Regions from separate parts of the Lentibacillus sp. JNUCC-1 genome, predicted to be linked through region 2. Evidence: a T-box and tRNA genes for the amino acid it is inferred to sense, from the RefSeq annotation. Region 2 holds a T-box; the other holds one or more tRNA genes.
What was found. The T-box of region 2 lies ahead of trpS (tryptophan--tRNA ligase). A T-box ahead of a tRNA ligase gene usually reads a tRNA of that ligase, here a tRNA-Trp.
Positions count from the first base shown of each region.

Region 1: it has a tRNA-Trp gene. The T-box ahead of trpS (tryptophan--tRNA ligase) is inferred to sense a tRNA for this amino acid. The anticodon was not compared.

Region 1 covers NZ_WHOH01000003.1:310,397-313,871, reverse strand. Annotated here, with positions in the region: gene rlmN (23S rRNA (adenine(2503)-C(2))-methyltransferase RlmN) at 53-1,126, opposite strand; tRNA gene JNUCC1_RS11965 (tRNA-Leu) at 1,259-1,340, opposite strand; tRNA gene JNUCC1_RS11960 (tRNA-Cys) at 1,384-1,457, opposite strand; tRNA gene JNUCC1_RS11955 (tRNA-Gly) at 1,474-1,548, opposite strand; tRNA gene JNUCC1_RS11950 (tRNA-Gln) at 1,553-1,627, opposite strand; tRNA gene JNUCC1_RS11945 (tRNA-His) at 1,638-1,713, opposite strand; tRNA gene JNUCC1_RS11940 (tRNA-Trp) at 1,724-1,797, opposite strand; tRNA gene JNUCC1_RS11935 (tRNA-Tyr) at 1,808-1,892, opposite strand; tRNA gene JNUCC1_RS11930 (tRNA-Phe) at 1,910-1,985, opposite strand; tRNA gene JNUCC1_RS11925 (tRNA-Asp) at 2,005-2,081, opposite strand; tRNA gene JNUCC1_RS11920 (tRNA-Met) at 2,140-2,216, opposite strand; tRNA gene JNUCC1_RS11915 (tRNA-Val) at 2,296-2,371, opposite strand; tRNA gene JNUCC1_RS11910 (tRNA-Glu) at 2,385-2,459, opposite strand; tRNA gene JNUCC1_RS11905 (tRNA-Ser) at 2,483-2,575, opposite strand; tRNA gene JNUCC1_RS11900 (tRNA-Asn) at 2,577-2,651, opposite strand; rRNA gene rrf (5S ribosomal RNA) at 2,727-2,842, opposite strand; rRNA gene JNUCC1_RS11890 (23S ribosomal RNA) at 2,973-3,475, opposite strand, start outside.
Region 2 covers NZ_WHOH01000001.1:297,162-300,636, reverse strand. Annotated here, with positions in the region: gene JNUCC1_RS01500 (YjbA family protein) at 1-389, shown strand, start outside; gene trpS (tryptophan--tRNA ligase) at 461-1,450, opposite strand; T-box leader at 1,589-1,767, opposite strand; gene JNUCC1_RS01490 (putative glycoside hydrolase) at 1,899-3,125, shown strand; gene JNUCC1_RS01485 (GNAT family N-acetyltransferase) at 3,292-3,475, shown strand, end outside.

The sequences.
Region 1 (3,475 bases), on a different contig from region 2:
ACAGGGATTATAAATAAAAACGCTGCACTTAAGCAACGTTTTTTATTTATAATCAAACAGCATCGCGTTTGTTCTTTTTAACCTGTTTACTTCTGAGCTGGCCACATGCTGCGTCGATATCAGCACCGTTTTCCCAGCGGACGCCGCAGTTAATGCCTCTCTTTTTCAACACATCTGCAAATGTCTGAATGACTTCGGTATGGCTGCGCTGATACTGGTTGTGCTCATCAACGGAATTATATGGAATCAGGTTCACATAACTCAAGTGCCGCTTATCTTTAAGCAGTTTTGCGAGCTGTTCTGCTTCTTCCACATGATCATTCACGTCTCTTAACATAATATATTCATACGTGATGCGTCTGTTCACCTTTTCCAAGTAATAATCTACAGCCTTCATCAATTTTTCAATTGGAAAAGCCCGGTTGATCTTCATGATCTGGGTTCTTAATTCATTGTTTGGCGCATGCAGTGATATAGCAAGATTCACCTGTGTCCCGGCATCGGCCCACTCATAGATCTTATGCGCCAGACCACTTGTCGAAACAGTCATATGACGGGCACCGATATCTAGCCCATTATGGTCGTTGACGACATTGATAAAGTCCATCAGATTATTAAAGTTATCGAAAGGCTCACCGATGCCCATAACAACAAGATGACTCACACGTTCGCCGTTCCCTTTCTCATCCAGACTCTTTTGGACATTCATGATCTGCTCAACAATTTCACCGGCGTTCAAGTCACGGCTCTTTTTCAGCAAACCACTGGCACAGAACGAACACCCGATATTACAGCCAACCTGTGTCGTGACACATACGCTTAACCCGTAGTTAAAACGCATCAGAACGGTCTCAATTAAGTTGCCATCTGACAAACGGAACAAATATTTAACCGTGCCATCTTCAGATTCTTGTTTAATTTCTTCATCCAATGTATGCAATACGAAATGCTCTTCCAATAAAGCAATCGTAGCTTGATTTAAATTCTTCATCTCGGAAAATTTGCCAACACGCTTTTTATACAGCCAATCCCAAACCTGTTCAGCCCGGAAACGTTTTTGACCATGTTCCATTAACCAAGACTGCAGAGCGTCATATGTTAATCCGTAAATTGATGTTTGACTCACGTTCTCACCCTCATTCGTTATTGCAATCTATTTATTGTACTATAAGATCGTGGATACTTCAATGATGCCTGGTCCTGTGACCAACGAAAAACGCTTGTACAACGGATGATGTACAAGCGTTTCTATAATTAGTACCTGAGGTGGGATTCGAACCCACAAGCCTCGCGGCACAGCATTTTGAGTGCTGCGTGTATGCCAGTTCCACCACTCAGGCATATGATAAAGTTTAAATGAATTGAAGGCAATCAGTCAAGTATTGGAGGCGGCAACCGGATTCGAACCGGTGGTAAAGGATTTGCAGTCCTCTGCCTTACCACTTGGCTATGCCGCCAGCCATAAAAAGTAAATGGAGCGGAAGACGGGATTCGAACCCGCGACCCCCACCTTGGCAAGGTGGTGTTCTACCACTGAACTACTTCCGCTTAATGGCTGGGCTACCAGGATTCGAACCTGGGAATGACGGGACCAAAACCCGTTGCCTTACCGCTTGGCTATAGCCCAATGTGTTATATGGGGCGACCGGTGGGGATCGAACCCACGTGTGCCGGAGCCACAATCCGGTGCGTTAACCACTTCGCCACGACCGCCATATAAAAATGGCAGGGGTAGTAGGAATCGAACCCACATCAAAGGTTTTGGAGACCTTCGTTTTACCATTAAACTATACCCCTATATGTTAAATGGTGGAGGGGGGCAGATTCGAACTGCCGAACCCTGAGGGAGCGGATTTACAGTCCGCCGCGTTTAGCCACTTCGCTACCCCTCCAAGAAAATACATAAGAGTGGTGGCTCGGGACGGAATCGAACCGCCGACACAAGGATTTTCAGTCCTTTGCTCTACCGACTGAGCTACCGAGCCTGATTCTTATTAAATTAAGTGGCGGTCCGGACGGGACTCGAACCCGCGACCTCCTGCGTGACAGGCAGGCATTCTAACCAACTGAACTACCGGACCAATTTGGTTGCACTAAAGTACTACTGATTTTTAACTGATTTCATCAGTTAAAATAATTTGGTTGCGGGGGCAAGATTTGAACTTGCGACCTTCGGGTTATGAGCCCGACGAGCTACCAGACTGCTCCACCCCGCGATATAAAAAAATATTGAACTGTTAACCATGCGTTTATATGTTATGCATATAAATTCTGCATGTGACCACAGGTTATAAATGGTGGAGGATGCAGGGTTCGAACCTGCGACCCCTTGCTTGTAAGGCAAGTGCTCTCCCAGCTGAGCTAATCCTCCGTATTTTAAATCATGGTGACCCGTACGGGATTCGAACCCGTGTTACCGCCGTGAAAGGGCGGTGTCTTAACCGCTTGACCAACGGGCCGTGCTAAGATTCTAAGTAATAAATGGCGGAGAGCGAGGGATTCGAACCCTCGAGACCGCGATAGCGGCCTACATGATTTCCAATCATGCTCCTTCGACCAACTCGGACAGCTCTCCATGGCTCCACAGGCAGGATTCGAACCTGCGACCGATCGGTTAACAGCCGATTGCTCTACCACTGAGCTACTGTGGATTAGAAAATAATGTTTATAGCTCATATTTTTTGCCCGGATTTAAAAACTTATCCAAGTTGGCAAATCTGGTAAAAGCCTGGCGGCGAGCTACTCTTGCAGGGGCGATGCCCCAACTACCATCGGCGCAGAAGAGCTTAACTGCTGTGTTCGGCATGGGAACAGGTGTGACCTCTTCGCTATTGCCACCAGACCTTTATGAATTTTAGTCACATACAATATTATAAGCGATTTTCAGGAAAAATCAAGCTTATTGTATAAAATATGTTGGATTTTGTACCCTGAAAATCAAATAAGAGGTCAAGTCATCATCGTACTTTACGCTAGTTAAGTCCTCGATCGATTAGTATCTGTCAGCTTCACGTGTCGCCACGCTTCCACACCAGACCTATCAACCTCATCGTCTCTGAGGGATCTTACTCACTCGAAGTGATGGGAAGTCTCATCTTGAGGGGGGCTTCATGCTTAGATGCTTTCAGCACTTATCCTTGCCACACGTAGCTACCCAGCTATGCTCCTGGCGGAACAACTGGTACACCAGCGGTGTGTCCATCCCGGTCCTCTCGTACTAAGGACAGCTCCTCTCAAACTTCCTGCGCCCACGACGGATAGGGACCGAACTGTCTCACGACGTTCTGAACCCAGCTCGCGTACCGCTTTAATGGGCGAACAGCCCAACCCTTGGGACCGACTACAGCCCCAGGATGCGATGAGCCGACATCGAGGTGCCAAACCTCCCCGTCGATGTGAACTCTTGGGGGAGATAAGCCTGTTATCCCCGGGGTAGCTTTTATCCGTTGAGCGATGGCCCTTCCATGCGGAACCA
Region 2 (3,475 bases):
AAAACGTGAAGCCGAAGTCATATGGTTTTGAAACGCTTGATTATAAAAAAGCTTATCACATGCTATCAATGGCTCCAGATCTTGTCTTCGGGTTAACTAGGCGAGAGCGGCAGCTCAAACAGCTTATGATGATGGGGTTGGATCAGCTGAGAACTGCGAACAGGATTGAAGAATTGCGTTATTGGTTGACTGAATGGGATCCAAAGCAATATCCGAATATCCATTATATGAACGAGGAAAAAGCCTGGAGAACACTCTACAGTAGTGTGCGGCAAGGATGGAGTCTTGCCCATGAAGAGTTCTGTGAGAAGTTGATTAAAGGGCAGCCTTTTCTTGAAAAAATGTGGGCTTTTGAAGAACAGAAACAACAAGCTTCAAAACAACAGTAATTCTTTATTACTCAAATATAATGCCTGGCATGATTAACTTCCATGCCAGGCATTTATGATGTAAAAAATTATTATTTTCTCTTGCGTCCAAGGCCCATCGCTTTTTTGGCTTTGGCAAGTGTTTTGTTGGCGGTCATAGACGCTTTTTCAGCACCATGATCGAGTATAGCATCTAGTTCCTCAGAGTTGATGAGATCAGCATATTTTTCTTGAATAGGTGCCAGTTTTTCAATGACTGCATCAGCTACGGCTTGTTTAAACACGCCGTATCCCTCTCCTTCAAAGGCTTCTTCCAGTTCAGTGATCGAGCGCCCTGTGCAACTGGCCATGATTGTCAACAGGTTTGAAATGCCAGGTTTAGACTCTTTATCAAATTTAACGATGCCTTCAGAATCTGTTACAGCGCTCTTAATCTTTTTTTCAATCCGTTTTGGTTCGTCAAGCAGAGAAACGAATCCTTTCGTATTGCTGTCTGATTTACTCATTTTTTTCTCGGGATTTTGCAAAGACATAATACGGGCTCCGACTTTCGGAATGCTGATTTCCGGCACGGTTAAAATGTCGTTAAAGCGGTTATTAAAGCGCTGGGCGAGATTGCGCGTAAGTTCCATATGTTGGGTCTGATCTTCTCCAACTGGAACAATGTCCGTATTATACAGCAGGATATCGGATGCCATTAGAGCCGGATAGGTCAATAATGCTGAAGAAACCCCTTCTTTACCTTCAGACTTATCTTTGTACTGCGTCATCCGTTCAAGTTCGCCCACATAACTGATCGATTGCAGCATCCATCCCATCTGTGTGTGTGCAGGAACTTCTGATTGGATAAATAAGGTAGCTTTCTTTGGGTCAATGCCTGATGCAAGGTATAGGGCTGCAAGTGAACGAATTTGTTCCCTGAGTTGCAGACGGCCCTGTGGAACAGTTATGGCATGCTCATCCACAATACAGAAGTAGCAGTCATGTTCATTTTGCAGTTCAGTAAACTGCACGAGCGCTCCCAGGTAATTGCCGAGTGTTAAAGTGCCGCTTGGCTGAATGCCTGAAAAAATGGTTTTCATAAGAAATTGCCTCCAGTATTTTGTTGAGATTAATGGTGTATAACAATACATTTTAAAAGATATATGGGGAATGACTTTATCTAAGTGATAGGGATGGTTTTACTTTTTTGCCACAAAAAAAGCCCACTCATCCTCAGGTAAAGGGACGAATGAACCGCGGTGCCACCCTTATTATTCAGCCATCAACGGCAGAATCACTTTAAACAGTTATGTGCTCTAAAGTCCAATTCCAATTCACCTTGATGCTTGTTTCCACCTACCACAAGCTCTCTAATAACCAGAGGGTGATTGTACTGCTTCTTTATCATTGCACATATTAATATTGATCCAATTATAAAGAAACATCATCGAGAAATCAAGAAAATGACAGTATTTAATTTTCCTATTCAATTTTGCATCCCAGTCGTATATAATAGAATGCAAGACTAATATGGGAGATTGATGATACATGATCCGTAAACTTATATATAAACCACTTATCAGCGCAGTTGCGTTAACAGGAGCACTGCTTATGCCTGCCCAATCTATTGATGTACATGCTGAATCCAATGAAGCAAAACCCATGAAATTACACCATGAACGACAGACTTCACTTGAATTGCTTGACTCAGAAACCAAGTTTCAACGGTTTACATATGATTCAGGCCTCCAGTTTGATTACCCTGATGCTGTCAGAGGCATCTACGTGACTGGTCCTTCTGCGGGAGGCAGTCGCTTTGAAGGCTTGGTTGATCTTGTCGATACAACTGATCTCAACGCAATGGTCATTGATATTAAAGAGGATCACGGCAACCTGACGTATAAACCGGAAGAAGGGTCACCTTTTGAAGACATCGCGTTAAATTATATGGATGACCCAAGAAAAATGTTAGAGGTTCTTGAAGAAAAAGGAATATACCCGATCGCACGTATCGTTGTTTTTAAAGATTCTGTACTTGCTAAGAAGCGTCCTGAATTGTCATTTAAGGAAAATGGCAAGGTCTGGGTGAATAATAAGGGAGAAGCTTTCGTCAACCCGTTCATGAAAGAAGTTTGGGAATACAATGTTGATATTGCCGAGGAGGCTGCCAAGCTGGGCTTCAAAGAAATCCAATTTGATTACGTGCGCTTCCCAGAAGGATTTGAACGTTACGCTGATCGCTTTGACTACAGTTTAGGGGAATACGCAGACTTTAAAGAAGGGGAGATTAAGCAGCGTGTCGAAGCTGTAACTGATTTTGTGAGTTATGCCCGGAAAGAGCTTGAATATTACGATGTCGATGTTGCCGTTGATATTTTTGGCTATGCTGCGGATGTTGTAGAAACGCCGGGAATCGGTCAAAACTTCCTTGAGATCTCAGAAAACGTAGACGTTATTTCATCTATGATCTACCCGAGTCACTGGGGAAATAACTACTTTGGCATACCTATGCCGGATAAAGAGCCTTACCGCCTAGTAACTGAGTATGCAAAAGTAGAAAATGATCTACTTGCACAACTGGGGGATAAAAGCCCTACATCAAGACCATGGCTTCAGGATTTTGAAGCACCTTGGCTTTATTCCGGCCCAACCAAACAATATGGTAAGGCAGAAGTAGAAGCTCAGATTAAAGCACTGAATGAAAACGGCATTGACGAATTTCTGTTGTGGAATTCTGGCAATACGTATACAAAGAACGTTGACTACACACCATAATAATATGGTTTAATTAAACGCTATTTTAAGTATACGAAAGGTGAGCTATGCACAACGGTGCTCACTCAGTTTTATCCGGCTATTTTCAGAAAAAAGCCGTTTAACAATCAACAACAATTGATGTATACTTAATGATGATTAATTTGTGAAGGAGACGTTTACTTTAATGGATTGGTATGAAAAGCTGAATCAATATTTCCCGATTGAAGAAATGAAATCACAGGAACATATGGAAATGCTTCTTGAAGAAAAAGGCGATGTCTACTATAAAGATGAAGGTCCTTATCATGTGATGATGTATGCGGAGTTTGAAACGTTTATTTTTATAGATTATGTATGGGTTTCAACCA